One region of the Tardiphaga sp. 37S4 genome, then DNA from elsewhere that is predicted to be linked to it. Evidence: riboswitches for the same ligand, from Rfam matches in the RefSeq annotation. Region 1 holds a riboswitch; each other region holds the start of a gene.
What was found. Region 1 has a riboswitch for cobalamin ahead of LPB73_RS20395 (ribonucleoside-diphosphate reductase subunit alpha). Riboswitches for the same ligand answer to the same signal wherever they lie in the genome.
Positions count from the first base shown of each region.

Region 1 (10,349 bases):
GCATCGTACAGGATCAACGGATGCAGATTGCCATCGCCGGCATGAAACACATTGGCGACGCCGAGGCCGTATTTGGCAGACATCTCCTTCATGCGACGCAGGACGAGTGGCAAGGCCGCACGCGGAATGGTGCCGTCCATGCAGAGATAATCCGGCGAGATGCGCCCAACGGCAGGGAATGCCGCTTTGCGGCCGGACCAGAACAGCAGGCGTTCCTGTTCGGAGGTCGAGATCTGGCAGGTGGTCGAGCCGCAGCCGAGCGCTATCTTCTCGACGCGCTTGATGAGTTCGTCGACCTCGACGCCGGGCCCATCGAGTTCGATGATCAGCAGTGCTTCGACATCGAGCGGATAGCCTGCATGCACAAATGCTTCCGCTGCGTGAATGGCAGGCTTGTCCATCATCTCCATGCCGCCGGGGATGATGCCGGCGCTGATGACATCGGCAACGCATTGGCCGGCCTGCTCGACCTCGGCAAAACCGATCATCAGCGCACGCGCCGTTTCCGGCTTCTGCAGGATGCGCACGGTGATTTCGGTGATGACACCCAGCAAACCTTCGGAGCCGGTGATAATCCCCATCAGGTCGTAGCCCGATGTCTCCGCGGTCTTGCCGCCAACGCGAATGACTTCGCCGGACATCAATACAATCTCGCAGCCGAGCAGATTATTGGTGGTCATGCCGTATTTGAGGCTGTGCACGCCGCCGGAATTCTCCGCGACATTGCCACCGATCGAACAGGCGATCTGGGACGACGGATCCGGCGCGTAGTAAAAGCCCGCATGCGCCACCGCCTGGCTGATGGCGAGATTGGTGACGCCGGGCTCGACGACGACGGCGCGGTTGTCGAAATCGATCTCGCGCACGCGCTTGAACTTGCCGAGACCAAGCAGCACCGCGTCGGCCAGCGGCAGCGCGCCACCGGATAATGACGTGCCCGAACCGCGCGGCACCACCTTGATGCCGTTCTCGTGACAATATTTCAGAACTTTTGAGACTTGCTCAGTCGTATCGGGCAACACGACGACCATCGGCGGCTGGCGATAGGCCATCAGCCCATCCGACTCATAGGGCAGCATTTCCGCAGCACTGGAAATCACCCCCTCGCCCGGCACCAGCTTTCGCAATGCAGCGACAATGGCCTCGCGTTTTGCGAGGACAGCCTGATCCGCCGCAGGCATCATGATGGTCATTGAACGCGCACTCCCGAAGATCGCAGCGATCACTCGGCTGCTTTGCCATGAATCAACCACGTCCGTGTGGCTTTGGGTAGCTTACCAAAGCATGACGCGTCGCATGGTGCCGGAACGCGCGGCAGCCACCATCGCACTTGTGGACTACTCGGAGCGTGTGCAACAAACTAAGCTGGAAAGCCAACCAACAAAAAGAGCCATCCATGAAGTCTGTCACTTTCGGCGCCCTGATCGTTCTTGCCGCCTCGACCGCCTCCTCCTTCGCACTTGCACAGGACGTCGCCGCCGGGAAATCCTCCTTTAACAAGTGCCTCGCCTGCCACGCTGTCGGCGACAACGCCAAGAACAAGGTCGGTCCGGAACTCAACGGGTTGAACGGCCGCAAATCCGGAACCGCCGAGGGCTATTCCTATTCGGACGCCAACAAGAATTCCGGCATCACCTGGGATGAAGCGACATTCAAGGAATACATCAAGGACCCGAAGGCCAAGATCCCGGGCACCAAGATGGCCTTTGCCGGCATCAAGAAGGAATCCGAGGTCAACGACCTCTGGGCCTTCCTCGCGCAGTTCGACAAGGACGGCAAAATCAAGCCGTAAGCGCTGAAGCCTTTTGGTTTGGCGCGTTTTCTTGATGCGAACCGGTGCCCACTGCGCTTGAAAACGCGCTAGGCGCCGGCCGCCATCTTGGTCGGCAGCACGGCCTGCACCACAAGCCCGCGGGCGCGAGCATCCATCACGCCGACGGCGCGCAGCGCCAGCAGCGTGACGGTCTGCACCGCGTCGCGCAGCTTGGCCTGATCTTCGAGATTGTCAGGCGCCATCGGCCCGACCAGCGCTTCATGCAACGCGCCGAGCAGTGCGGCGGCTGCGAGCGCCGTGTCCTGCGCCGGCAAATGACCGGCGCGAATGGCTGCCGCGATGCGGGATTCGATCTCGCCGGCGATCTCGCGGCGGCTGGCCAGTCGCGACTCCGTCACATCGACTTCGACCGGTTCGGCCAGGATGCCCCACGACAATTTGCGGTGAGAAACGACATGCACGGCGACCGTGGTCACCGCAGCGGCGAGCGCCGATGACGGACCCGGCGCAGCATCCGCAGCCCGGCGAATCGCGGCGAGTTCGTCGCGCGAGACGTCGGCGATGAGTTCGGAAATCAGGTCGGCCTTGGACGGGAAATACCGATAAACCGTGCCCGCCGCGACATTGGCGCGAACCGCAACCGGCGCAATCTGAACCGCTGCCATGCCACCTTCGGCACAGGTTTCGCGTGCCGCCGCCAGAATGGCGCTGCGCCGCGCCGCAAGCCGCTTCACGACTTGATGGGTCCGTCGGTAAACCATGAGCGTCTCATCCCCCGCACCCCTTGGCCAACCTGACGGCTGTCACAAATAAGGCGCGTAACTTCAAGGTTTTGAGCGAGCTTGAGGGTGCCCGCGATAAGAACTGAACACTAGTTCAGACTCGTTGACAAGGTGTTTTGCGCATAGCGGGATTCAACTTTTCGGGTAGATCTAGCCGCCAAAACCGAGCGCCCGCGCGGCCGCGGCTACCGCCATGCCGGTGACGACGGCAATGAAGTCGTTGCGGTGGATGATGGTCACCGCCATCGCGGCGAGGATCGCGAAAACCACGACCGGCCCGCCATTGACGGCCACGGGCAGCGCGGCGGCAACGATGATCGAGCCCGGCAATGCGTCGAGCATCCGGCGCACCCGCGGCGTGACGTTGACGTAGCCCATCAGCCAGTAGTCTCCGAGGCGCGAGGCCACCGTGACCGCGGTCATGACCGCGAAGGCGATCATCACGTCGCTGCGCAAAAATTCCGTCATGCGGACACACCCGTCGGATGCTGCGGTTCGGGTTCGTCCATGAGCCCGGCACTGATCGCTCCCGATAGCGCGCCGGCGATGATGAACCACCAGCCCGGCACCAACCAATGCACCGCGAGGGCAACGACGCCCGACACGACCCAAGGGATGGCACGGCGGGAGCCCTTCCAGGCAGGCACCAGCATCGCGGCATAGAAGGCCGGCATCACCAGATCGACACCATACTTTCTCGGGTCAGTGAGTTGTTCGGCCAGCAGGAAGCCCGGGATGGCCGAGAGCAGCCAGGTGAAATACAGCACGATGCCACCGCCGAGATAGAACGACGCATCGGCCCCGCCATGATCGCGATAGCGCATCGCGGCGAGCCAGCCGCCGTCGGTCACGAGCAGCATCGACGGATAGGCCTGCCATGCGGGCAACGTGCCGAACCACGGGCGCAGTGTCGCGCTCATCAGGAAGAAGCGGATGTTTACGGTGAGTGTGAGCAGCGCCAGCGTCGCGATCGCGCCCCGCGTCAAAACATCCGGCCACGACTGCACCGCAACAAACTGTGACAAGCCGCCATAGACCGTCGCCATCATCACTTCGACTTCGGCAAGCGTGAGGTTCTTCTGCGCACACAGCGCACCGAACGCCATGCCGAAGGCCAGCGTGCCGGGTAGCATCGGTCCGATGGCAATGATGCCGGGCACGATGGCGGCCTTCGACCAATAGGCTGGTGCTTTAGGGATGTGGGTGGCGTGCATCGACTGATCCGCGTGATGCCGAAAGGCGAGATCATGCCTGCGGGCATCACGCGATCAGGTCAAGCGATGCGGATTCATATGCGCCATGCAGCGGCGGATATGAGACCAAAGACTACTCCCAGTTCAGCGCGCCGCCATTCTGGTATTCGATCACCCGGGTCTCAAAGAAGTTCTTCTCCTTCTTGAGGTCCATGGCTTCCGACATCCACGGGAACGGGTTTTCCGTCTCAACGAACACCGGCGCCAGGCCTATCTGGGCGCAGCGACGGTTGGCGATGAAATGCATATAGGTCTCGCACAGCGCCGCATTCAGTCCGAGGAAGCCGCGCGGCATGGTGTCTCGCCCATAGGCCGCCTCGAGCTCGGCCGCGGTGCGGATCATGTCGCGGATTTCCTCCTGGAACGCCTTGGTCCAGAGGTGCGGATTCTCGATCTTGATCTGGTTGATGACGTCGATGCCGAAATTCAGGTGGATCGATTCATCGCGCAGGATGTATTGATACTGTTCGGCGATCCCGACCATCTTGTTGCGGCGGCCGAGCGACAGGATCTGCGCAAAGCCCGTATAAAACCACATGCCTTCGAAGATCACATAGAACGCCACGAGATCGCGCATGAAGGCCTGATCGGTCTCCGGCGTGCCGGTCTTGAAGTCGGGATCGTCGAGATGCTGGGTGTGCTTGAGCGCCCAGGCGGCCTTCTCGGTGATCGACGGCACCTCACGATACATGTTGAACAGCTCGCCCTCATCGAGGCCGAGACTCTCGACGATGTACTGGAAGGTGTGCGTATGCACCGCCTCCTCGAACGACTGCCGCAACAAATATTGCCGACATTCCGGGTTGGTGAGGTGGCGATAGATTGCCAGCACGATATTGTTGGCGACGAGCGACTCCGACGCGGCGAAGAAGCCGAGATTTCGCTTGATCGCGCGGCGTTCGTCTTCGGTGAGGCCATCGCGCGACTTCCACAGCGCGATGTCAGCCTGCATGGAGACTTCGGTCGGCATCCAGTGATTGTTGCAGCCGGCGAGATACTTTTCCCACGCCCATTTGTATTTCAGCGGCAGCAGCTGATTGACGTCCGCGCGGCAGTTGATCATCCGCTTCTCGTCCACCGAGACGCGGCCGCCGGAGCGGTCGATGGTGCCGAGACCCGTGGCGTCGGTGGGAGATTGCGGGATCGGGATGAAGGCGGGGGTTTTGGGAGCGGATGAGGTATCGGACCAGTCGAGCATGGGTGTTCCTTGCGTATTTGTTCGGCCCTCATGGTGAGGAGCCCGCTTCTTCAGCGGGCGTCTCGAACCATGAGCGTGGGGCCATCCTTCGAGACGCGGCCAAGAAGCCGCTCCTCAGGATGAGGTCAGTGTGTTTGGCGCACCCTTACTGGCACGCCTCGCATTCGGGGTTGTCGATCGAGCATGCCATCGCGACATTCAGCTCCGGCGCCGTGACGGAAGACTGAACGAGGATCGGCGCACCTGCTGTCTTCGCTGCTGCGCCTGTTGCCGACACCGCGTTGAGCTTCCCGTCGGTACCCTTCAGCGTCGACTTCTCCACATGCGTGGCGCTGCGCGAGCGCAGGTAGTAGGTGGTCTTCAATCCCAGCGTCCAGGCCAGACGGTAAAGCTGATCGAGCTTCTTGCCGGATGGATTGGCGATGTAGAGATTGAGCGACTGCGCCTGATCGATCCACTTCTGACGGCGCGAGGCAGCCTCGATCAGCCACGCGCTGTCGATCTCGAACGAGGTCGCGTAGAGCGCCTTGAGATCGTCAGGCACGCGATCGATCGATCCGACACTGCCGTCGAAATATTTGAGGTCGGAGACCATCACCTCGTCCCACAGGCCCCTCTTTTTCAGATCGCGCACAAGGAAGGCGTTCACCACCGTGAAATCGCCTGACATGTTCGATTTGACATAGAGGTTCTGATAGGCCGGCTCGATCGACTGCGCGACGCCGCAGATATTGGAGATCGTCGCTGTCGGCGCAATCGCCATCACGTTGGAATTGCGCATGCCGGTGGACTTCACGCGGTCACGCAGGCCGTTCCAGTCGAGCTTGGTCGAGCGATCCATCTGCACGCTGCCGCGTGCCTCCGCGAGTATCTCGATGGAGTCGATCGGCAGGATGCCGCGGCTCCACAGCGATCCCTCAAAGGACGGATAGCGGCCGCGCTCGGCGGCGAGATCCACCGATGCCGAGATGGAATGGAAGGCAATCGCTTCCATGCTGGTGTCGGCAAACGCCACGGCCGCATCCGACGCCATCGCGATACCCTGCGCCTGCAGTGCATCCTGAAAGCCCATCAGACCCAGACCCACCGGACGATGCTTGAGGTTGGAGCGGCGCGCTTCCGGGATGGTGTAGAAATTGATGTCGATGACATTGTCGAGCATCCGCATCGCCGTGGTCACGGTGCGCTTGAGCCTGATGCGATCGAGACCATCCTTGCCGATATGATTGAGCAGGTTGACCGAGCCGAGATTGCAGACGGCCACTTCGTCGTCCGAGGTGTTCAGCGTGATCTCGGTACAAAGATTCGATGAGTGAATCACGCCGGCATGCTGCTGCGGCGAGCGCAGGTTGCAGGGATCCTTGAAGGTGATCCAGGGATGGCCGGTCTCGAACACCATGGTCAGCATGCGACGCCACAGATCAGTGGCCCGCACCTTCTTGAACACGCGGATCTCGCCGCGCGCGGCCTTTTCCTCATAGGCCGCGTATCGTTCGGCAAACGGCTTGCCATAGAGATCGTGCAGCTCAGGCGTTTCGTCCGGCGAGAACAGCGTCCATTCACCGTCGGCTTCGACGCGCTGCATGAACAGATCCGGCACCCAGTTAGCGGTGTTCATGTCGTGGGTGCGACGGCGGTCATCGCCGGTGTTCTTGCGGAGATCGAGAAACTCCTCGATGTCGATGTGCCAGGTTTCCAAGTAGGCGCAGACCGCACCCTTGCGCTTGCCGCCCTGGTTGACGGCAATGGCCGTATCGTTGGCGACCTTCAGGAACGGCACCACGCCCTGGCTCTCGCCATTGGTGCCCTTGATATGCGCGCCGAGACCGCGCACGCGCGTCCAGTCATTGCCGAGACCGCCGGAATATTTCGCCAGCAGTGCATTGTCCTTCACCGACTTGAAGATGCCGTCGAGATCGTCCGCCACCGTGGTGAGGAAGCAGGACGACAGCTGCGGCCGCTGCGTACCCGAATTGAACAACGTCGGCGTCGAGGCCATGAAGTCGAACGACGACAACAGATTGTAAAATTCGATGGCGCGGGCTTCGCGGTCGATCTCGCGCAGCGCGAGGCCCATGGCAACGCGCATGAAGAAGGCCTGCGGCAGTTCGATGCGATTGCCCTGCACATGCAGGAAGTAGCGGTCATAGAGCGTCTGCAATCCCAGGAACTGGAACTGAAGGTCCCCTTCCGGCTTTAGCGCGGCGGCTATGCGCTTGAGATCGAAGCGCGCGAGTTCGGGATCGAGCAGCTCGGCCGCAATGCCGGTCTTGATACAGGCGCCGAAATATTCGGCGTAGCGCGTGGTCATGTCGGCCTGCGACGCGTTGGTCGGAGAGCCGTGCACAAAGGACAGGACTTCGGTGCGCAGTTTGTCGAGCAGCAGGCGGGCGCTGACAAAGGTGTAGTTCGGCTCCTGCTCCACCAGCGTGCGCGCGGCCATGATGCCGGCCAGTGCCAGCTCATCCAGCGTGATGCCGTCATAGAGATTGCGGCGGGTTTCCTCCAGCACCGGGGCGGCATCGACGCCATCAAGGCCGGCGCAGGCCTCGTTGACGATCAGCGCGAGACGCGCCGAATCGAGCGGGGCGCGGGTGCCGTTGGTGAGCGTGACATGCAGCACCGGTGCGGTGGAGACGAGCGCCGGCCTGGCGGCCAGTTCCTCCGCGCGGGTGCGAGCGCGCTCCTCGCGGTACAGCACATAGGCGCGGGCCACCTTGTGGTGCTCGCTGCGCATCAGCGCCAGTTCGACCTGATCCTGGACGTCCTCGATATGGAAGGTGCGGCCTTCACCGACGCGGCGAGTCAGCGCCGCCACGACTTCGCCGGTCAGCTGTTCCACCGCCTCATGGACGCGGCGCGAGGCCGCTGCCGTGTGGCCCTCGACGGCCAGAAAGGCCTTGGTCATCGCGACGGAAATCTTGCTGCCGTCGAAGGGAGATACGGTGCCGTTGCGCCGGATGATCTGCATCGAGGGTTCGCGCGCAGGCGCAGCGAGCGTTTCCGGCGACAGTTGAATCAGCGGCGCATGAGCCGCATCGCGTCCGTTGGACAAAACAGAAGATGAAGTAGGCATCGGCAAGACCCCGTGTGATGCATCAAGCAATGGGGGCTGGGGCCGAAAGGACGCTGCAAAATACACGGCGGAGATCCGCCGGCATTGCCTGCAAGCGACCGCTGGGACACCCCGCCCATGGACGTTCTGGTGTCGCGGCAGGTCTCCTGGCTCGCAGGTCAATGTCTGTTTCAGCCTTCCCGATGCTTGCGCATCAGTGACTTCAATCGAAACAGACTCACTGCTTACAGTTGCGGGGGCAGCGCCGGAATATGACGAAAAACAACGTCTTTACCGGCTTCCCTCTTAGCCACCAAGTCTTGCGACAGGGCGGACCGTGACATCTACATTTGGTGTGACCCGCGGTGTAGTGTCAAGCGGGCATTGGAGCCGAACGCAACAAATTCGGTAGGGCTGTTGGTTCAGTGGACAACCGCTTGCGTGGCGGAAACCGCGGGGTCGTTGGCGGTTTCTGCACGATGCGATTCGTTGCCGCCGAGCACCGCGAAGCGCAGAACATCGTGATCAACCGATGGAGGATGCGATGCGCGACCTGATGACGACCACTGAAAGGATCAACTTCAACGCTTTCGTGGGGCACGCAGGCGCGGTCACGGCGTTCGAGACGACGGATCAGATCGCCCGGCGCCGCCTCGACGAGATGCTGAACGAAGCGCTGATGGACAGCTTTCCTGCGAGTGATCCGATTTCTTCGCTGCAGCTCGCCTGAGCAGAATCAGACCGCGCGAAAGCTGGCCCGATAGTGGCTGGGCGTCAGGCCCAGGCGTCGCACGAAGACCTGACGCATATGTTCGGCGGTGGTGAAACCGGATTCATAAGCCACCACCTTGAGCGGCAGATCGCTGCCTTCGAGACGATTACGCGCCGTGTCGATCCGGGCGCCCTCGACAAAATCTGCCGGCGTCATCTTTGTTTCCTGCTTGAATGTCCGCGCGAAGGTGCGCGCGCTCATGCCCGCCACATCGGCCAGTTCATCCACGCTGTGTGCGTCACGCAGATGCGCCATCACATGGGCATGGACTCGCGCGATCGGCGAGTCCGGCTCGGCCGGCGGTACCAGATACGGACTGAATTGCGACTGGCCACCCTGGCGCTGCGCCACCACGACCAGACGCTTGGCCACAGCCAACGCAACGTCCGCGCCATGATCTTCCTGGACCAGCGCGAGACCCAGATCGATGCCTGCGGTGACGCCGGCTGACGTCACCAGCGCACCGTCACGACTGTAGATGCGATCGAACTCCACATGCGCTTTGGGAAAACGCAGCGCCAATAGCGGCGCGTTCTGCCAGTGCGTCGTCACCGTCTTGTCGTCAAGCAAGCCTGCATGGCCGAGCGCGAATGCCCCGGTGCAGACCGAGCCATAACGCTCCGCATGGAGCGCCGCATTGGCCAGCCACTCTGTAAGCTGCGGATCCGCCTCTGCCGTCGGCAGCCCAGGCCCGCCGGCCACCAGAACCAGATCCCAGGGTTTGTTCGCATCACTGAACGCCAGATCGGCGGATATCCGCAAACCGTTCGATGCACGTAGCGGCGCGCAGTCTGCAGCGACAAGTGTGATGTCGTAGCCGTCGCCCGGCGCGACGAAGCCATTGGCCTCCATGAACACATCGAGCGGACCGGCTACGTCCAGCGACTGGACGCTCGGAAAGATCGCAAGAGCAACAGTCTTCATGGTGATGCTTCATTCCATCGATGGCAGTGAACCCAAGCGTTACGGAACAGATAGTCGCCTTCCGGCAGGAAATCACGGGCGAATGGCAGCTTTGCAGGGCGCGGCGTGATTGCGAGGACACCGCCCGCCGGCGACAACGGACGCATCACAACAACCCTGCAAGGAGCATCTCATGAGCAAAACGATTGCCGGCATCAAAGTGCCCGACAGCGCCCTCGCCCGCCAGGTCGATCAGCTTGTGCGCGACACCGAAAGCGATCTTCTGTATCATCATTCCAATCGGGTTTTCCTGTTCGGCGCGCTCGCCGGGCAGCGCAAGGGTCTCAAGGTCGATTCCGAGTTACTTTATGTCGGCGCGATGTTTCACGACATGGGTCTGCAGGCGCCCTATGCGAGTGAGGAGGAGCGCTTCGAGGTCGATGGCGCGAATGCTGCCGCGGACTTTCTGCGCAGCCACAGTATCGATGAGCGCGACATCGACGATGTCTGGGACGCCATCGCGCTTCACACGACACCGGGCATTCCCAAGCACAAACGGCCCGTGGTGGCGCTCGTCACTGCGGGTGTTGAGATGGATGTATTGGGTCTGGA
Region 1 covers NZ_CP088008.1:4,286,988-4,297,336, forward strand. The annotation lists gene LPB73_RS20365 (FAD-linked oxidase C-terminal domain-containing protein) at 1-1,193, opposite strand, end outside; gene cycA (cytochrome c-550 CycA) at 1,397-1,792, shown strand; gene LPB73_RS20375 (TetR/AcrR family transcriptional regulator) at 1,861-2,535, opposite strand; gene LPB73_RS20380 (AzlD family protein) at 2,707-3,024, opposite strand; gene LPB73_RS20385 (AzlC family ABC transporter permease) at 3,021-3,770, opposite strand; gene LPB73_RS20390 (ribonucleotide-diphosphate reductase subunit beta) at 3,883-5,007, opposite strand; gene LPB73_RS20395 (ribonucleoside-diphosphate reductase subunit alpha) at 5,153-8,083, opposite strand; cobalamin riboswitch at 8,203-8,417, opposite strand; gene LPB73_RS20400 (hypothetical protein) at 8,607-8,792, shown strand; gene LPB73_RS20405 (GlxA family transcriptional regulator) at 8,799-9,758, opposite strand; gene LPB73_RS20410 (HD domain-containing protein) at 9,931-10,349, shown strand, end outside.

Region 2 (10,349 bases), 1.7 Mb from region 1:
CCGAAGCGGCACGGGATTTCATCATGACCGAGCTTGTCACGAAATCCGATCTCTTCGCTGTTAAGTCCGATCTGGACGCGCGATTGTTGGCGACGCGCAACGATTTGCAGGCAGCCATGGAGGCTCAGACGCTTCGTCTTACAGTGCGCTTGGGTGGCATCGTCGTTACCGCAGTGAGTGTCGCCGTCGCCTGCATTGGAATACTTGCGTTTCTGCTGCGAGCGCACTAACGGGGCGATCGCGCCATTTCATGTTCCAAATGTCAGCTATTCGGGGTACTCAGAGCCGCTTTCGCTCAGGAATCCCGTCATGCACGACATTAAATCGATCCGCGACAATCCCGAAGCTTTCGACGCTGCGCTGAAGCGGCGGGGGCTGGCGCCACTGTCGGCATCGCTGTTGGGGATCGATGAAGCGCGCCGGACCGCGATCCTTGCGTCCGAGCAGGCGCAAGCCCGGCGCAATGCGGCCTCGAAGGAAATCGGTGAAGCCAAGAAGACCAAGGACGAGGTGCGCGCCAATGCGCTGATGGCTGAGGTCACCGAACTCAAGACGACGATGCCGGCGATGGAAGCCGCGGTGAAGGACGCCCAGGATAAGCTCAGCGTCGCGCTTGCCGAAATCCCGAATCTGCCACTCGACGAAGTGCCTGAGGGTGTCGACGAACACGGCAATGTTGAGCGTCATCACTTCGGCGCCAGGCGCAACTACGCGTTCACGCCGAAAGCTCATTACGATATCGGCGAAGCCATGGGCTTCATGGATTTCGAGGCCGCGGCCAAACTCTCGGGCGCACGCTTCGTCGTGCTTAAGAAAGGCCTTGCACGGCTGGAGCGTGCCATCGGGCAGTTCATGCTCGATCTGCATACGAATGAGCATGGCTACACGGAAGTGAACCCACCGCTCTTGGTTCGCGACGATGCGATGTTTGGCACTGCGCAGCTTCCGAAGTTTCGCGATGATCAATTCGCCGCCGGTGCGATCGGTAGTGAAGGGCAGGGTTACTGGCTGATCCCGACCGCCGAAGTCCCGCTGACGAATCTCGTTCGTGAATCCATCCTTGACGAAAAAGAGCTGCCGCTGCGTATGACGGCGCTGACGCCGTGCTTCCGCGCCGAGGCTGGTGCTGCCGGCCGCGATACGCGTGGCATGATCCGCCAGCACCAGTTCACCAAGGTCGAATTGGTTTCGATCACCACGCCTGAGGAAAGCAAGAACGAGCATGAGCGCATGCTGTCCTGCGCCGAGGAAGTGCTGCGCCGGCTTGGCCTGCATTACCGCGTGATGACGCTGTGTACTGGCGACATGGGTTTTGCTGCGCAGAAGACCTACGACATCGAGGTCTGGATGCCGGGCCAGGGCGACGGCGGTGCTTACCGCGAGATTTCGTCCTGTTCGGTCTGCGGCGATTTCCAGGCGCGTCGCATGGATGCGCGCTCGCGCGGGCCGGATGGCAAACCGCGCTTCGTGCACACTCTGAATGGTTCGGGCACCGCCGTCGGTCGCGCGCTGATCGCCGTGATGGAAAGCTATCAGCAGGAAGATGGCTCGATTGCCGTGCCGGATGTGCTGCAGCCTTATATGGGCGGGCTTAAAGTCGTCCAGGCCGGCTAGGCGTCGTCGCGCGCCAGCCGCTCAGGCGCGGCTGGCTGTGACCAGCGCGCATTTGGCTTTTTCGGCTTTTATGTTGACAAAGCCCATATGCGTCATCGGAAACGCCTTGCGGCTTTTCGTGCTGACGGTCTCCGCGATGACGCGACGACGCTCCGTCACATAGCGTCCATCCCGGCTGCGGAAGGCACAGGCGATTTCGAGGTCCTTGACCGGATAGTCGTTGGCGTTGCGGACGGTGAAAGTCATCAGCGCCCTGGAGCCGAGACCGCCGCGGCGAAATGATTGGCGGGAGAGGCTGAGACGGTTGAGCTCCGCGGCGTCGGGGACGCTGACGAGTTGTGAAGGAGTGGGTTTCGCAAAGTCCTCCTCACTCAACTCGTCGGGCATAGTTGCCATCACCGCCGTATTGAGGGCGAGATCGGGCTTGGTCTCGGCCAATCTGGGAAGCAGCAGCCACCCCGTCAGGGCGACAACCGCGATCGCCGGCAATCCGATGATCAACACCCGTTCGAGCTGTTTCGCCATCTCCGTCGCCCTGTGGGGCGCTGCGACCAAGGCCATCCGGGTCGAGCGCGCATGCTTCAGACGCAATTGGCACTCACCTACCTAGATAAGAAATCGCGGCGACGCCGAAATGTTCCGGCTCGCGGGAAAAATCGCCTTCGAGACAGCCCTCGGCAGCGCACGAGCAGCGCCCAAAATGGGGGTGGCAAAAGCGGGCACATGCTGGCAAAAACCGGTGCCGGCCAGCGGCCCTCCCGATCGAAAAGGCACCTCACGAATGCGCATTCTCTGCACCAATGACGACGGCATTCACGCCCCCGGCCTGAAGATCATCGAGCAGATCGCCAAGGAATTGTCCGATGACGTCTGGGTGGTGGCGCCCGAGCTCGATCAGTCCGGTGTGTCGCATTCATTGTCGCTGAACGATCCGTTGCGGCTGCGCGAAGTCGGCCCGCGGCACTATGCCGTGCGCGGCACGCCGACCGACTGTGTCATCATGGGCGCGCGTCATATTCTGAAAGACAAACAGCCCGATCTCGTATTGTCCGGCGTCAACAAGGGCCGCAACGTCGCCGAGGACGTGGTCTATTCCGGTACCATCGCCGGTGCGCTCGAGGGCACCATTCTCGGCATTCCGTCGGTGGCGTTGAGCCAGGAATTCTCGATGGAAACGCGTCACAACCCGCAATGGGAGACCGCGTTGAAATATGGGCCGGACGTGCTGCGCAAGGTCATCAAGGCGAGCGTGCCGAAGAACACCGTCATCAACGTCAACTTCCCGGCCTGTGCGGCCGACGAGGTGAAAGGTGTCGTTGTCACCCGGCAGGGCAAGCGTAATCAGGGCTTTCTGCGCGTCGATGAGCGGCGCGATGGCCGCAACAATCCGTATTTCTGGATCGGTTTCGAGCGCATCGTCGCCGCGGAAGCCCCGCCGGAGGGCACCGATCTCGCAGCCCTTGCTGCGCGCTATGTCTCGGTGACGCCGCTGCGTCTCGATCGTACGGACGATGTATTCTCCGAAGCGCTGACCAAGGCGCTTGGCTGAGATTTCGAGATAGGCGAGCGGGCTCGCCTAGACCGCGACGCCCTTGAGCGTCGTTGACAGCACCTGCGCCAGCGTTTCCATCTGGAAGGGCTTCTGCAGCGTCGGGCGGTCACGAAATTCTTCCGGCAGGCCTTGCGCGCCGTAGCCAGTCGCGAAGATGAACGGGCGGTTGCGCGATGCAATCACCTCGGCGACCGGCGAAATCACCTTGCCGTTGACGTTGACGTCGAGGATCGCAATGTCGAACTTGGCAGACCCAGCCAGCTTGATCGCTTCGTTGATATCACCGGCTTCGGCGGCCACGCTGTAGCCGAGTTCCTCGAGCATATCGGCGACCATCATGCGGATCATGACCTCGTCTTCGACCAGGAAGACGGAGCCGCCCGGCGGGTTCGTTGCAGTCATGGCCGGTTTCCTTGCCCCAATCCTCTGAACAAAATCGCAAATTCCCGGGTTGAACGCAATCTCGACGCATTGCCATTTTCGTGACCCAAAGACGCAGTCGCGTGTTCGGTACCAGATAGAGCAAGATCAGGATTTCAGCGCCCCGCCCATAACAGGCTGGTATGTTGCTGGTTCCGCGTGCGGAACAATAAAAGTTGTCGTTAGGCTATCCCGGTTCCGATCGCAGAAATACATCAATCTATCTTTGCTAGATCGAGAGTGTTTCTAACCTGTGCTGCGTGAGGCATTTCCATGATTACCGTCGGACAGCCGCCCGAACAGATGACGTTTCAGCTTGGTCTGCGGCGCCGTGGGATCAGCGATCGGCTGGTGCTGCGCGCAATGGAGGATATTCCGCGTGATCGCTTCGTCGAGCCGAACGATCGCGCCCATGCCTGGCGGGATACGGCCTTGGCCATTGCCTGCGGTCAGACCATCAGCCAGCCCTTCGTGGTGGCCTATATGACCGAACAGCTGCAATTGAATGCCGGTCACCGTGTGCTCGAGGTCGGCACGGGATCGGGCTACCAGGCCGCGATCCTGTCAAAGCTCGTCCGCGACGTGCTCAGCATCGAGCGCTATCGCACGCTGGCCGACGCCGCCCGGACCCGGTTGGAGGCACTCGGCCTCCACAATATCGAGGTCATGCTCGGCGATGGCCTCAACCCGGCTGCCAATTTGGGATCGTTTGACCGGATCGTCGTGACCGCCGCTGTGGAGGAGGTGCCCGCGGCGCTGACCGACCGACTTGAGGAGGGCGGTATTCTGGTTGCGCCAGTTGGTCCTCACAATGGCGTCCAGACCCTGGTCCGGATCCGCAAAACCGGGGATGGATTGGAGCGAAAGGAGCTCGTGGACGTGCGTTTCGTGCCTGCACTTCCGGGCATCGCGCGCGAACTCTGAAAAAAGTTCGTGAACGGCTGTCACGTGTTGGTCGCAAGGTTAAAGGCTTGGTAACGGAGACGGTGTTTACTCAATTCAGTTGTTTGTTGCGTATGAGTGAGTAACCAATGTCCAGCGTTGTCGAGTTGCTTTACTCGCGCCGCGCTCCGCAGGTCGCGGTGCTGGCGCTGATGTCTATCGGTTTTGCCGGCTGCAGCGCCGACATGCAGACACGGCTATCTCAGAATCCAAATTTTGACTCAGGTCAGTCCCGTGGCTTTGGCTGGCAAGGCGAAACCACCGGCTCGGTGCCGCAGCGAGCACCGCGCGCGCCGGTCGAGCGCCAGGAGCTGCCGCAGTATCAGCGCCCGGCCTATAATCCGCAGCGGCAGTATCAATCCCAGGCTTTGCCGCCGCCGATCTCGGCGCCGCAGTCCTATCCGACAGCTCGTCCGGTTGCGTCGGCTGCTCCCGTCAGCGGGGGCGGCAACGGTATGTATACGCCGCCGCCCGCACGCGCGCCGATCGAAACCACCGGCTCCACGGCGCCGCGCTCGGTTGCAGCGACCAACGGCCTTGCCCGTGATGGCGGCACCTCGATCATCGTCGGCACCAGCGACACGCTCGACGGTCTGGCGAAGCGCTACAACGTCTCGTCGGCCGCGATCCTGCAGGCCAATGGCTACAAGGGTCCGCGCGCGCTGTCGCCCGGCCAGTCGCTGATCATTCCGCGCCAGGGCGCTGCGGCAACTCCGGCCGTTGCCGCTGCTGCGAGCAAACCTGCCGTCGGCGCATCGACCATGCATTTCGTCAATCGCGGCGATACGCTGATGAGCATCTCGCGCCGGAACAACGTGTCGGTCGCCGAACTCGCGCGCGCCAATGGTCTGGCGCCGACTGCCCAATTGAAGCTCGGCTCCAAGATCACGGTACCCGGTGCGCGTACGGCCAACGCAGCTCCTGTAGCCGCGCCGCTCGCTGCGCCCGTCGCAGCCGTGACGGCTGCTCCGGCTGGTGCGGTCACGTCCGCTGCCGTGGCCCGTGTTGCTTCTGCCGAACCCGCACAGAAGGCCCGTCTCGCAAGTGCCACGACGACGCCTGAAGAAACCACGCCGGAATCGCCGACTAAAGCCGCTGACGCAACCGGCGCTTTGCCGACGTTCCGTTGGCCGGTGCGCGGCCGCGTGGTCACAGGCTACGGCGCCAAGACCAATGGCAAGTCCAACGACGGCATCAACGTCGCCGTGCCGGAAGGCACGCCGATCAAGGCTGCCGAAGATGGCGTCGTTGCCTATTCCGGCAACGAGCTGAAGGGTTACGGCAATCTGGTCCTCGTTCGTCACTCCAACGGCTACGTCACCGCATATGCCCATGCGAGTGAGCTGATGGTGAAGCGTGGCGAGACCATCAAGCGCGGTCAGGTGATCGGCAAGTCCGGCCAGTCCGGTGAGGTTACTTCGCCGCAGCTTCACTTCGAGATCCGCAAGGGCTCGTCGCCGGTCGATCCGCTGCAGTTCCTCAACGGGGCGTAAGCGCAATCCACGAAGTGTAGTTCGCATTTAAGCAAGCCCGGCCTCGTGCCGGGCTTGATGCGTTTGATCTCGGGGCTGCGGCCCACTCCAGCTCCGGAATCTTCAACGCGCTGCTGCGAGTGGGCAGCTTGCGCACGCAAGCTCGGTTGACTGCCGCGCGATGTTGCCCATATGTGGACATGTCGTGGTTCTTCGGGAAGGTTTGCCCGAAGCTAAGAGGGAAGCCGGTGAGGCGTTAAGCCAAGGCCGGAGCTGCCCCCGCAACTGTAAGCGGTGAGCCGCTGTCCATTAAAGTCACTGAGACCCGCAAAGGTTTTGGGAAGGCCGGACAGCAGCATTGACCCGCGAGCCAGGAGACCTGCCTCGACAACATAAACGTCCTCGGGCGGGGTGTCCCGGTGGTGCGGTTGCGATTCCGCGACTGCCGTCGTGGAATCCAGACGTGTCACTTTGGCCTTTTGCCCCCAATCATTGGGGTTAAGCCATGTCTACTGTGTCAAAGTCTACTTCTTCAAAATCAGCTACTTCACTTCCTGTTGCTACATTGGGCACGCCACGGATCGGTCCGCGGCGTGAGCTCAAGATGGCGCTGGAAAGCTATTGGTCCGGTGCAATCGACGAGAATGCGCTGATCGATGTCGGCGTCGGGCTGCGTGCCGCAAACTGGGCACGTCAGAAGTCGCTCGGGATCACGGTCATGCCGTCGAACGACTTCTCATTCTACGATCAGGTGCTCGATACCAGCGTCATGGTCGGCGCCATTCCCAAAGTCTATGGCTGGAAGGGCGGAGACGTTTCCTTCGCGACCTATTTTGCCATGGCACGTGGATCACAAGGCGCCGCGCATGACGAGGCCTGTACGCACGGCCCTCATGCGCATGACTCGTCGCAAGGCGTACCAGCACAGGAGATGACCAAGTGGTTTGATACCAACTACCACTTCATGGTGCCTGAACTGGCGCAGGATCAGACCTTCAGTCTCGCATCGCGCAAGCCGATCAAGGAGTACGAGGAGGCGAGATCGCTGGGTTATCAGACACGACCTGTGCTAGTCGGGCCTGTGACCTATCTCAAACTGGCCAAGAGTATGGATGCGTCATTCGACCCGGTGACGCTGCTCGATCGATTGCTGCCCGTCTATGTCGAGGTGCTCGGGGAATTAGCCGACAGCGGCGCTGAGTGGGTGCAACTGGATGAGCCGTGTCTGGTGCTCGATCTCGACGCGCCCGCAAGGCAGGCGCTGCAGCGGACTTACGCTGCTTTTGCGGAAGCGGTCCCGCAACTCCGGATCATGCTGAACACTTATTTTGGCGAACTTGGCGACAACCTCGATCTGGCCCTGTCACTTCCCGTCGCCGGGCTTCATCTCGATCTGGTCCGTGGACCGGAGCAGTTTGACGAAGTCGCTGCGAAGGCGCGGAAGGACATGATCCTCTCGCTCGGCGTGATCGATGGCCGCAATATCTGGCGGTCCGATCTGTCCAGTCTGCTCGATGGGTTGGAGCCCATGGTCGATCTCCTGGGACGGCATCGCGTTGAGCTGGCGCCGTCCTGCTCACTGCTGCATGTGCCGATTGATCTCGGCCTTGAGACTGATCTCGATCCGGACGTCAAAAGCTGGCTGGCTTTTTCGATCCAGAAGATGGAAGAGCTGGCCGCACTTGGAGCAGCGCTGGCTGGCAGCCGCGCGGATGTCGCTGCATCGCTTGCCGCGTCGGATGGCGCGGCGGCTGCGCGAATGGCATCGTCGAAGATCCACGATCTTGCGGTCGCCAAACGCGTCGCTTCTGCTGATGCGACCATGCGTCGTCGCGGCAGTGACTTTGCCACACGTGCGGCCGATCAGCATCGACGCTTCAAGCTGCCGGCATTCCCGACAACGACCATCGGCTCGTTTCCGCAAACCGCGGAAGTGAGAAACGCTCGCGGGGCCTATGTCAGGGGCACGCTCAGCGATGCTGCCTACAAGACGTTCCTGCAGAACCAGACGGCGAGGGCGGTGCGCTGGCAGGAGAATATCGGCCTCGACGTGCTGGTGCATGGCGAGTTCGAGCGCAACGACATGGTGCAGTATTTTGGTGAGCTACTTTCCGGCTTCGCCTTCACCAAACACGGCTGGGTGCAATCCTATGGCTCCCGCTGCGTGCGGCCACCTGTGCTGTTCGGCGACGTGTTTCGGCCGCATCCGATGACCGTCGAATGGTGGCAGTACTCACAGTCGCTCACCGAACGTCCGATGAAGGCCATGCTGACAGGGCCTGTCACGATCCTGAACTGGTCGTTCGTGCGTGACGACATTCCCCGCGAAGTCGCCTGTCGCCAGATCGCGCTCGCGATACGCGATGAGGTGGCCGATCTGGAAAAGGCTGGCGCCGGCATGATCCAGATCGACGAAGCGGCACTCCGCGAAGGGCTTCCGCTGCGCAAATCGGAATGGAAGTCCTATCTCGATTGGGCCGTGGAGAGCTTCCGCATCTGTTCGTCAGGCGTGCGGGATGACACGCAGATCCATACGCATATGTGCTACTCGGAGTTCAACGACATCATCGACGCGATCGGTGCCATGGACGCGGACGTGATCTCCATCGAAACGTCACGATCGAAGATGGAGCTGCTCGATGCGTTCAGGACCTACAAGTATCCAAACGAGATAGGTCCCGGGGTCTATGACATCCACTCGCCGCGGGTGCCTGAAACTCGCGACATGGTCGATTTGCTCAAGCTTGCACGGCAGCGGCTGGCGGACGCCCAGCTCTGGATCAACCCCGATTGTGGACTGAAAACCCGCAAATGGGAGGAGGTGCGGCCTGCGCTCGTAAATATGGTCGCGGCAGCACGCGAGTTGCGAGGCCTAGTATAAAAGAAGGCTGGCGTCGCCCCGTTGTCATGACGGGGCGGCACTTGTCTTTACTTTGGGGCCAGCTTCACGCCCAGGCGTCCTGCGAGCTCCTGCACGAACTGCCAGGCCACGCGACCTGAGCGCGAGCCACGGGTGGTCGACCATTCCAATGCGTCTCGCTCGAGCTCGGCGGCGTCGGTCTTGAGGCCGTAGTGGCTGCAATAGCCGCGCACCATGTCGAGATATTCGTCCTGGCTGCATTTGTGGAAGCCGAGCCAGAGGCCGAAACGATCCGACAGCGACACCTTCTCTTCGACCGCTTCGCCGGGATTGATCGCGGTCGAGCGTTCGTTCTCGATCATCTCGCGCGCCAGCAGATGGCGGCGGTTCGAGGTCGCATAGAGGATCACGTTGTCCGGCCGGCCTTCGATGCCGCCTTCCAATACGGCTTTCAGCGATTTGTAGGACGCATCGTTGCCGTCGAAAGAAAGATCATCGCAGAACACGATGAAATAGAAATCCGAGGCGCGGATCTGTTCCATCAGGGCGGGCAGACTTTCAATATCCTCGCGATGGATCTCGACCAGCTTGAGGCGGCCGGCGACGGACTTGCTGGCATTGACCGAGGCATGCGCGGCCTTGACCAGCGATGACTTGCCCATGCCGCGCGCGCCCCAGAGCAGCGCGTTGTTGGCCGGCAGGCCGTTGGCGAAGCGCCGGGTGTTCTCGATCAGGGTGTCGACCTGCTGATTGATGCCCTGCAGCAGGCCAATATCGACCCGGCTGACTTTGGGGACTGGGGCCAGACGGCCGTCGGGATGCCAGATGAAGGCGTCGGCCTGGGCCAGAGAATCGGCATTGGAGCGCTTCGGCGCCGCGGCGGCCATGCCGGCGGCAATGGCCTCAAGGGCGAGTGCGATCCGTTCGTCGATCAGGGGGGCGGCGGCTGGTCGCGGACGTTTTGCCGCGGTCGTGCGGACGGTCTTTGACGAGCGGGTCGCGGGAGCCTTTTTGGTAGGGCGGCGGCTTGTTTTATTGGGCTTTTTTGACATTTTTGACTTTCCTCGGCGCGCACCCATATCGAGCCCGGAACACATCCGCAAGCGGTACAAATCGCAGACAAATCAGAGGGGTTACCGGCGTTGCAATTGGGACGCCGGCCGCTATAGTCCGCGCGAATTTACCCAAACCGGCCGAACGCCGACGCGTCGCCGGTTTATTCCCCAGCGTTTACGAGGACTTCCCGATGTTCATTACCCCTGCGTTTGCCCAGGCTGCAGCCGGCGGCGACACCAACAGCATGCTGATGTCGCTGCTGCCTTTCGCGCTGATCTTCGTGATCATGTATTTCCTGATCCTGCGTCCGCAGCAGAAGAAGGTGAAGGACCACGCCGAGATGGTGAAGAACATCCGCCGCGGCGACACCATCGTCACGTCGGGCGGTCTCGTTGGCAAGGTCACCAAGGTGGTCGATGACGAGCAGGTTGAG
Region 2 covers NZ_CP088008.1:2,571,695-2,582,043, reverse strand. The annotation lists gene LPB73_RS12605 (hypothetical protein) at 1-230, shown strand, start outside; gene serS (serine--tRNA ligase) at 310-1,614, shown strand; gene LPB73_RS12595 (hypothetical protein) at 1,636-2,139, opposite strand; gene surE (5'/3'-nucleotidase SurE) at 2,396-3,163, shown strand; gene LPB73_RS12585 (response regulator) at 3,191-3,568, opposite strand; gene LPB73_RS12580 (protein-L-isoaspartate(D-aspartate) O-methyltransferase) at 3,860-4,510, shown strand; gene LPB73_RS12575 (M23 family metallopeptidase) at 4,618-6,021, shown strand; cobalamin riboswitch at 6,190-6,401, shown strand; gene metE (5-methyltetrahydropteroyltriglutamate--homocysteine S-methyltransferase) at 6,506-8,881, shown strand; gene LPB73_RS12565 (ATP-binding protein) at 8,929-9,912, opposite strand; gene yajC (preprotein translocase subunit YajC) at 10,107-10,349, shown strand, end outside.
Region 2: linked by a shared signal. The riboswitch ahead of metE (5-methyltetrahydropteroyltriglutamate--homocysteine S-methyltransferase) and the one ahead of LPB73_RS20395 (ribonucleoside-diphosphate reductase subunit alpha) in region 1 are both predicted to bind cobalamin.

Region 3 (10,349 bases), 910 kb from region 1:
CCTTCAGCGGCGTCGACGAGCACGATCACGCCATCGACCATCGACAGGATGCGTTCGACTTCGCCGCCGAAGTCAGCGTGGCCCGGGGTGTCGACGATGTTGATCTGGACTTCATCCCACAGCACCGAGGTGCACTTGGCGAGAATGGTGATGCCGCGCTCTTTTTCGATGTCGTTCGAATCCATCGCGCGTTCCTGGACGCGCTGATTGTCGCGATACGTGCCCGACTGCTGCAGCAGCTTGTCCACGAGAGTGGTTTTGCCGTGGTCAACGTGGGCGATGATAGCAATGTTGCGAAGGTTCATAGGTCTTCTTCTGGTTACGGTCTGGGTGCCCTTGAGCGGGTTCAACAAGACATGCTCGACAACAAAAGGCTTATGCCTTGCGCTCGAGCGCGTTCGATAACTGCCTCGTCTGAAAACGCGCTGGGGCAATCCCTCCAAAAGCAAACCCGGCCAGAAGGGGCCGGGTACTCGGACGCGTTGCGGCGCAATATAGGGGGAAATCGCCGAAAAACAATGCGAATCTGCCAAATGGTTAGCCCAATTTCGGGTCCAGAACCGTGGCCCAAAGGGCCATATCGGCCCGATCCCGCAAGGTAACGGTCATTTGGCCGCTTTGGCCGTCGATTTTGACGTGACCGAAGAACTGCATGCCGGCCGACGGGGGCAAATTCTGCTTATCGGGCCCCGGCGCCTTCACGAAACGGACCTCGGGACCGAAGGTATTGTCGAGCGCCGCCGGGCCGAAGGTTCCGGCGTGAAACGGGCCCGAAACGAACTCCCAGAACGGCTCGAAATCCTGAAACTGCGCCTTTTCCGGATTGTAGTAATGCGCCGCCGTGTAATGCACGTCGGCGGTCAGCCAGACCGTGTTGCGGATACCGGCCGATTTGATGAAGCGCAGGATATCGGCGATTTCCAGCTCGCGGCCCCGCACTGGTCCGTCGCCCTGCGCGATGGCCTCAGACCCGGTTTTGTCGGCGGCGTTGTCATAGACGACGAGGCCGATCGGCATATCCGAGGCGATGACCTTCCAGGTCGCCTTCGAGGCCATCAATGCGCGCTTCAGCCAGGCCATCTGCTCCGGACCGATGAAATACGCATCGGGACCATAGCTCTCCTGCAGGTTCGGGCCGTTGGGCCCGCGATAGCTGCGCTCGTCCAGCATGAAGACATCGAGATGCGGGCCGTAATTGAGCGTGCGATAGACGCGGCCGGGTTCGGCCGGATTGACCGAGATCGGATACATCTCGTGAAAGGCACGGGCGCCGCGCGCAGCCAGCAGCGTGATGTCGCGCTCCTTGTAAGACGACGGCAACTGCTTCGAGAGCGACCAGTTGTTGGTGACTTCATGATCGTCCCACTGGCCGAAGATCGGCACCTGCGCATTGAAGGCGCGAACATTGTCGTCGAGCAGATTGTATTTGTGCGCGGCGCGGAATTCATCGAGCGTTTCGGCGACCTTCGCCTTCTCCGGCACCGTGATGGTGTTCTTCCAGATCGTGCCGTCAGGCAGTTTCGTTTCAGGCAGGATCGGACCATCGGCGTAGATCGTATCGCCGGAATGGATCAGGAAATCCGGGTTGTGGTTGCGCATGGTGGCATAGGTGACCATGCCGCCATCCTCGGCATTGATTCCCCAGCCCTGTCCGGCGACATCGCCGCCCCAAACAAAGGACACATCGCGGCGATCCGCCGGCGCGGTGCGGAAGCGACCGATCACCGGCTCGCCGACGATCTCGGTATGCGAGAGATCGCGGAATTTGACGCGGTAGAAGATATCCTGCCCGGCCGGCAGATTATCGAGCAGCAGCTTCGCCGTGAAATCGCTCTCGGGCAGCGCCGTGATAGCCGGCAACATGCGCGCATTGCTGAAGGATTCGGTAGTGGCGACTTCCACCATCATCTGCGCCGGTCGATCGGCGCGCGACCAGATCATACCGCTATTGATCCCGACATCGCCGGACTGAATGCCATGCGACACCATCGGGCGATCGGCGGCGCGGCTGAGATAGGGCATCGCAAGGAAGCTCGCGCCTGCTGCGGCTGAGTGCGCGAGAAAACGACGGCGGGAGATACGTAGCGCCATGGCGAACTCCTGATCCTGGCTCTGGCACCCGTGGTGCTAGGCAGAACACTTGACGCTGCGATGACAGGTGATGCGCAATATCAACACCCGCCAAAGCAAGTTGCGAATGGCTGGCAGCTTGATTGACACATTTGGAAATTTCACCTTAACGTGAACGCGACGGTTCCCTTCGGGGATCAAAAGGGAATGCGGTGAGGGGGATCCCCCGATTCCGCGGCTGCCCCCGCAACTGTAAGCGGCGAGCCTGCGCCAAGAGCCACTGGGTGTTCACCTGGGAAGGCGGCGACAGGCATTGACCCGCGAGCCAGGAGACCTGCCGCCAGTCGTGGTCACACGCGAGCACATTGGGCGGGGTGTCCTGGTGGAAGTCACACTGCCTGTTTGGGCGGGGCGACTTGGTTTGCGGTGACGTGCCACGTAACCGCGAGTCCTGTTCATGACCTCCGTTTCTCCCGTCGCATTGAAGCGACATACTCCCTTTCTTTATTCTGTTGCTCTCTCCTGCTTGTTGTGTCCGAGCGAAAGCTGGTCGCAAACCTCACAGTCGAGCCAGACGCTCGATCCTGTTGTCGTTCAGCCGTCAGCGACGCCTCAGCGCGCACGCCGCGCCACGAACGGCAATGCATCGCGCGCTACGCGCTCGCGGCAACAGCGCAATGTCGCTGCCAATACCGGCGCGCCGGTTGCCACGCCGACAGGCGCTGTCTTCGCAGCGCCGACGCTCAACCTCACAGGCACTACATCCACCGGCAGCCGCCTCGGCCTCACGCGCCTGCAGACGCCGGCCAGCGTCGAAGTGATCTCGGCGGAAACCATGGCCGAACGCGGCCAGCAGAACCTGATTGACGCCGTGACACAGAACGCCACCGGCTTCACCGCAAGCCCGGCGCCGGGCAATGGCAGCATCGCCTTCAACACCCGCGGCTTCACCGGCAACGGCACCGTGATGACTCTGTATGACGGCACACGGCTCTATGTCGGCTCGGGCACACTGACCTTCCCCTATGATACCTGGTCAGCTGAGCGCGTTGAGGTGCTACGCGGCCCGGCATCGGTGATGTATGGCGAAGGTGCCGTCGGCGGCGCCATCAACGTCATCTCGAAACTGCCGCTTTGGGTGCCGCGCAATCAGGCCGAAATCTCGCTCGACAGCAACATGACCCGGCGCATTGCAGTGGATAGCGGTGGACCGATCAACAAGGATGTCGCCTATCGCATCACCGCGACCGGCAACATGTCGGACGGCTGGGTCGATCGTGACAACACCTCCAATGTCGAAGTGCATGCCGCCGTCCAGATCAAGCAGACCGAAGACATCACCTGGACGATCTCTACGGATTACGGCGATCGCAGCCCGTCGCGCTATTTCGGCACACCGCTGATCAACGGCAAGCTCGATGAGTCCCTGCGCTTCAGGAATTACAATGTCGGCGACAGCAGCATCCGCTATCAGGACAGCTGGAACCAGGTGAAGACCGAGTGGCAGGTGACAGACAGCATTACGCTGCGCAACACCCTGTACTACCTGAACAGCCAGCGGCACTGGAAAGACGTCGAGACCTACAACTTCAGCGCCGCAACGGGCCGCATCAATCGCAGCGACTATATCGAGATCTTCCACGACCAGCAGCAGATCGGCGACCGCTTCGACGCGACGTTCCGCGGCCATATCTTTGGCATGGTTAACGAATTTGTCGCCGGCTTCGACGTCAACCAGATCGACTTCAAACACACCAACAACTCGCCCTATGGCGGCACGTCGTCGGTGTCGCTCACCGATTTCTTCCCTGGCTCCTTCGCTGCGACAACGACCCAAACGGTTCCGGGCTTCAGCACCACGACCAACCAGTACGGCCTATTCGCCGAGAACCGTCTGTCGATCACGGAACAACTCTCTCTGATCGCTGGGATCCGGCAGGACGAGCCGACTATCAATCGCACCGACTACGTCACCCCCGGTAACAGTTTCGAGAAATCCTTCTCAGCGACCAGCTGGCGCGCCGGAGCGGTCTATACGCCCATCAAGGACCTGGCCTTCTACGGCCAATATTCTACAGCCGTAGATCCGGTTGGCGGACTAGTCTCGCTGGCGGCGACAAACAAGAACTTCGAACTAGCGACAGGTAAGCAGGTCGAGATCGGCGTCAAACAATCGTTCTGGGGTGGCCGCGGCGAGTGGACCTTAGCCGGCTATCAGATCGTCAAAAACAACCTGTTGGCGCGCGATCCGAACTTGCCGTCAATGGTCGTCCAGGTCGGCCAGCAGTCGTCGCGCGGCGTCGAGGCTTCGGTCGGCCTCGCCCTCGACCACGGCTGGCGCATCGATGCCAATACCGCTTTCCTGCGCGCGAAATATGATGACTTCGTGCAGTCAGTTGGCGGCGTTGCGGTGAACTACGCCGGCAACGTGCCGGCCAATGTGCCGCAGAACGTCTCCAACATCTGGGCGACCTGGGCCTTTGCACCGGACTGGTCGGCAAATGTGGGCGTCCAATTCGTCGGCCGCATCTATGCAGATAACGCCAACACGCTCGTGCGTCCTGCCTATCAGGTTGTCAATGCCGGCGTGCAGTGGAAGGCCGACCGCAATACGACGGTGTCGTTCCGAGTCTACAATCTGCTCGACGAGGTTTATGCAACATCGGGCGGCACCAATCAGTGGCTGCTCGGCCTACCGCGCACCGCTCAACTCGCCGTCAATGTAAAGTTCTGAGCGTGCCACGCACACTGACACGAACACTCCGGCGGTGGCTGTATATCGGTCACCGCTGGGTCGGCATCGTCACCTGTCTCTTCTTCGCGATGTGGTTCATCTCCGGCGTGGTGATGATGTATGTCGCGTTTCCCGGCCTCTCCGATAAAGAGCGGCTGGCGGCATTGCCCGATATCGTCTGGGAGAAAGTGGCGCTCTCTCCCGACGAGGCGATGAAGAAGGCTGAGACCACGCACTATCCGCGTGAACTGCGATTGAACATGATCGCCGATGAGCCGGTGTATCGGTTGACTGGCTGGGACGGCAACCGGCAAACCATCTCCGCCGTCGATGGCCGTACCATCACCGAGGTCAACGAACAGCAGGCACTTGCCGTTGCCGGGCATCATCCCGCCAGCAAGTCGCCTCAGCTCGACGAGATCGTCGATCGCGATCAATGGAGCGTCACCGCGCGCTACGATCCGCTACGCCCATTTTATCTGATCACCCTCGGCGACGATGCCGGCACCAAGCTTTACGTCTCCTCACGCTCCGGCGAGATCGCGCTCGATACCAACCGCACCGAACGCGTCTGGAACTGGCTCGGCTCGATCCCGCACTGGATCTATCCGACCTTGCTGCGCAAGGACGGTCCGCTGTGGCGGCTCGTGGTGTTGTGGATCTCCGGCATCTGTTTGATCGTCGGCGTTACCGGAATCTGGATCGGTATTCTGCGCGTTCGCCTGAAGCGACGCTATGCGAACGGCAACATCACGCCCTATCGCGGCTGGATGGCGTGGCATCACGTCACCGGACTGATCGCGGGCCTGTTCGTGCTGACCTGGATGTTCTCGGGCTGGCTGTCGCTCGATCCCGGCCGCGTTTTTGCCGACCGCAATACGCCACGCGAGGTATTGCAACGCTATGCCGGCCATGACGCGCCTGATATCGCTGCGGCCATTCGCGCACCGGCGGACAAGGCCGCGGTCGAAGCGCGCTTCGTATGGATCGACGGCATGCCGCTGATGATCGTCGCGAAGCGCGACGGCACGAAAATGGCGATCAATCCGACAAGCGGCGAAATCGCAAGACTGCCGCAAGACCGCCTCTGGAACGCCGCAACAAAACTGCTTCCGGATTCGCGGATCGAAAACCGGCTAAGCCTCAGAAAATACGACGCTTATTGGTACGCACATCACAATGACCGCGAGCTGCCGGTGTTGCGCGCCAAATTCGATGACGACGCGCAGACCTGGTTTCACATCAGTCCCGTCACCGGCGACATTCTCGGCCGCGTCGACTCAAGCCGGCGTACCTATCGCTGGCTGTTCAATGCGCTGCACAGTTTCGATTTTCAGCTGCTGCTGATGTATCGCCCGGCCTGGGACATCGTGGTGTGGCTGCTGTCGATTCTCGGCACCATCGTCTCGGCGAGCGGCGTCGTGATCGGCTGGCGCTATCTCAAGCGCTAAAGCGTTTTCAAGCGAAGTGGTCCCGGTTCGCGTGAAGAAAACGCGTCAAAACGAAAGACTCTAGACCGCCAGCGGCCGCGGCGGCTGACGCAATTGCTCCGGCGGATTCATCGGCTCCGGCGGGATCATGCCGATCAGCGCCTTGCGGTCGGCGACGGCGTTGTGGAATTGCTCGAGCGCAATATTGAAGGCTGTCAGCGTGCCTTCCTCAATGGCACCATGCTCGTAGCAATTCAGCGTATGACGCAGAATATCGTCGGCTTCCGCCTGCATCGTATCGAGCTCTTCGAGGGACTCGCTCTTGCGCGCGGCGGCAATCATGTCGAGCAGACGATCGCGCTCTGACACATTCACGTTGCGCTCATCCTTCTTCAGATAGCTGGCGAACCAGGCGCCGATCGAGCCCATCGCCGAGAGCCCCATCAGGCTCCACCAGATGTAATCGCTGTAGCGATCGAGGAAGGTCTTTTCTTCGCCATCCACATAGGCGGCCGCGCCGGGATGCACGGGGATCACCGCATCCTTATCGGTATCCGGCGTCTCGATCTTCGCCGCCAGCGGGAAGTCATTGATGATCTGCTGACGGATCGCAAACAGCTGCCGCGTGAAGGCGGCGATGGTCACATCCGACAGGCTCTGCCGTGCCACGATGTGATGCGAAAAGCTGATGGTCTTGACGTCATCGTCCGGCCGCGCCGGCGCGCCGCCGAAGGCGCCTGCAGGAATTTCCGATGATTCATACATCGGGAAATTCTGCGCGATGGCTTCAGCCGAATCGATCGCGAGGAAGGTCGGCGTGCCATCGCGGCTCGAGGCCTGGATCGCATCATTGGTGATCTTGCTGTTCACGGGACCGGCCGCGATGAACGCATCGACCTTCTGGTCCTTCACCGCTTCGGCCACTTCGGTGGTCGAGAACTGCACGATGGTGACCTTGGCCGGATCGACGCCGTATTGCCGCAGGATGATGTTCAGCAGGTTGACGTTGGCCTGCGTCTTGCCGATCACGCCGACACGGCGGCCAGCGAGCTGCGAGAATTTGGTGATCTTCGGCCCGGACTTCTTGCCCTTGGCGGCCGGCGGCACCCAGATCACAGCGACGTTCTTGCGCAGCGTGGCGACCGCGCGCGCATTCTTCGGCACTTCCAGATCGCCGCGGATGATCGCGAGATCGGCCTTGCCATCAGCAAGCGCCTTGGCGCTGGCAGTGGCACCTTCGGTGAGGATCGGTCGCAGCCGGACTGTATAGTGATCGCGCGAGAACGATTGCACCAGCGCCTGCACCACCTTGACGTCGTCGCTGTTCGGCGGACCGACGGCGATCCGCAGCGGTACCGGCTTCATGGCGAAGTAGTAAGCGCCAGCCACGGCAGCAACGATCGCCAGAGTCCCGGCCAGCGTAATCAGCGTCATCTTGCGCCGGATCGACCGCGGTGACGGCGGCCCTATCGGCCCGATAACATCGGGACCGTCTGCCATGGATCTGGAAAACAATCGCTTCAAATTCATCTGCGCCAAATGGGTTCGAGCGACAATGTAGCAAAGTTTCAGGTCGACGCGCCGTTCCACCGGCAGCATGGTTACCGGCGCGATTGGTTACTTTCCTGCATGCGCGGCATTTGCTGCCTTATTGTGGCATGGATCCCAACTGTGTCACCGGGCGTTAGAGTAAAGTTCAAGTGAAGCAGGAGGTTGGCATGGTGGAACGACTCTCGGCCGAGGCCCGCAAGGCGGCGCTCAAGGAGCTCTCGGGCTGGAGCGAGGTTTCCGGGCGCGATGCCATCGCCCGGACCTTTACGTTCAAGGATTTCAACGAGGCCTTCGGTTTCATGGCGCGGGTCGCTCTGGTCGCCGAGAAGAGCGACCACCATCCGGAATGGCGCAATGTTTACAAGACAGTGGAGGTAGTACTGTCCACCCACGACGCCGATGGCGTCACCAAGCGCGACGTCGATCTGGCCAGGGCCATGAATACCATCGCCGGGCAACTCGGCCACTCCTGAGCGTTGCTGAATGTTGCGACGCCGGAGCCGGATCACCATTTACCGGAAAGGCTGCAAACTCCAGCCGTGAGGACATTGCCGATGGCAACCGACCACAGCGTGGGCTTCGAGCCAGCCGATGAACTGGCCAAAGACCGCGAAAGCGTACGCAAGCAGTTCTGGCACAAGCTCAAGCGACTGGCGGTCAAGCTGCCTTTCGCCGAAGATTTGCTGGCGGCTTACTACTGCGCCTTCGACCGGCAGACACCGCGCCATGTCCAGGCGGCGCTGCTCGGCGCCATCGCGTATTTCGTGCTGCCATTCGATTTCGTGCCGGACATGCTGCCCGTTCTGGGATTCACTGATGATGCCGCGGTGCTGGCCACCGCCTTGCGCATGGTGGCGAGCCACATCAACGCGGACCACCGCGAAGCCGCCAGAGCGGCCATCGCACGTGGATTGGCGAAGGGTGAAACGGACGCGTAATCCGCGTCCGCCTCATTCAGTTTATGGATGAAGGATCACTTTGCCCATGGCCTGACGGCCCGCCAGTACCTTCAACGCATCGGCTGTCTTGGCTAATGGGAAAGTCTTGTCGACATGGGATGAGATCTTCCCTTCGGCGGCCCACTTCACCAGCTTTTCCAGGTTAGCGCGGTTCTTTTCGGGATTCTGCCGTACCCAGGCGCCCCAGAACACGCCGCGGATGTCGCAGCCCTTCAGCAGCGCTAGATTAAGCGGCATCTTCGGAATGTCGCCGGCAGCGAAGCCGATCACCAGGAAGCGGCCCTCCCAGGCGATGGCACGCAGCGATGCTTCGGCATATTTGCCGCCCACCGGATCGAAGATGATGTCGACACCCTTGCCGTCCGTCAGCTTCTTCAGACCTTCCTTCAGATCTTCGGTCGCGTAGTTCAGGCCAATATCCGCGCCGTGCTTCTTGGCGAATTCCAGCTTCTCGTCCGACGATGCGCAGGCGATGACCTTGAGACCCAAGAGCTTGCCGAGTTCGCAGGCCGCGAGCCCAGTGCCGCCCGCGGCGCCGAGCACGGCCAGCGTCTCGCCGGGCTTCGGGCTGGCGCGGTCTTCCAGCGCATGCAGCGCCGTGCCGTAAGTGATGATCACGCCGGCAGCGCGATCGAAATCGAGATTGTCGGGAATCTTCACGGCGGATGCCGCAGGCACCGCGATCTTTTCACGGGCGCCATTGTGGCCCACAGATGCGACCACACGGTCACCAACCTTGAGGCCGGTCACGCCGCTGCCGATGCTCTCGATCACACCAGCGACTTCCGCAGCCGGCGAGAACGGGAACGGCGGCTTGATCTGGTATTTGCCCTGGATCATCAGGATGTCGAAGAAATTCAGCGCCGCCGCCTTGATGGCGATAACGACCTGACCGTCACCGGCAACGGGATCATCGATATCGGCGAGAGCGAGATCATCGGGTTCGCAGAATTGCGAGCAGAGAATGGCTTTCATCTGATCATCTGACCTTCGGCTTGAGACAGTTGAAGGGAGTCATGCCGGATTTGACGGCGCGCTACAATCTGATTCGAGAAAAGGTAATTCCGCCACGCGGCCAACCGAGGAACCGTCCCATGTTCGAAACAACGCTGCTCGCCAACAAGCGCATTCTGGTCACCGGCGGCGGTTCCGGCCTCGGTGCGTCCATGAGTCGCCGCTTTGCGGAGCTGGGTGCCGAGCTCATCATCTGCGGTCGCCGACTTGAACAGCTCGAACAAACTGCAGCACAACTGCGTACCGACTTCAGCGCCAAGGTCAGCACCTTCACCTGCGACATTCGTGACGCAGCGGCGGTCGAGGCGATGATGGAGACAATCTGGCGCGACGGGCCACTCGACGTCCTCGTCAACAATGCCGCGGCCACCTTCATCGCACAGAGCGAGCACCTCTCTGCCCGCGCCGCCGATGCGATCCTCGCACCGACGCTGCACGGCGCCATGTATTGCACCCTTGAAGCCGGACGACGCTGGATCGCAGGACACCACAAGGGCGTCGTGCTGAGCATCCTCTCGACATCCACGATCACCGGGCGCGCCTTCACGGTGCCATCGGCGATGGCCAAATCTGGAATCCTTGCAATGACGA
Region 3 covers NZ_CP088008.1:5,201,451-5,211,799, forward strand. The annotation lists gene typA (translational GTPase TypA) at 1-305, opposite strand, end outside; gene LPB73_RS24635 (alkaline phosphatase D family protein) at 538-2,091, opposite strand; cobalamin riboswitch at 2,237-2,426, shown strand; gene LPB73_RS24640 (TonB-dependent receptor) at 2,528-4,804, shown strand; gene LPB73_RS24645 (PepSY domain-containing protein) at 4,807-6,255, shown strand; gene LPB73_RS24650 (TAXI family TRAP transporter solute-binding subunit) at 6,316-7,734, opposite strand; gene LPB73_RS24655 (4a-hydroxytetrahydrobiopterin dehydratase) at 7,935-8,258, shown strand; gene LPB73_RS24660 (YkvA family protein) at 8,340-8,723, shown strand; gene LPB73_RS24665 (NADPH:quinone oxidoreductase family protein) at 8,745-9,719, opposite strand; gene LPB73_RS24670 (SDR family oxidoreductase) at 9,839-10,349, shown strand, end outside.
Region 3: linked by a shared signal. The riboswitch ahead of LPB73_RS24640 (TonB-dependent receptor) and the one ahead of LPB73_RS20395 (ribonucleoside-diphosphate reductase subunit alpha) in region 1 are both predicted to bind cobalamin.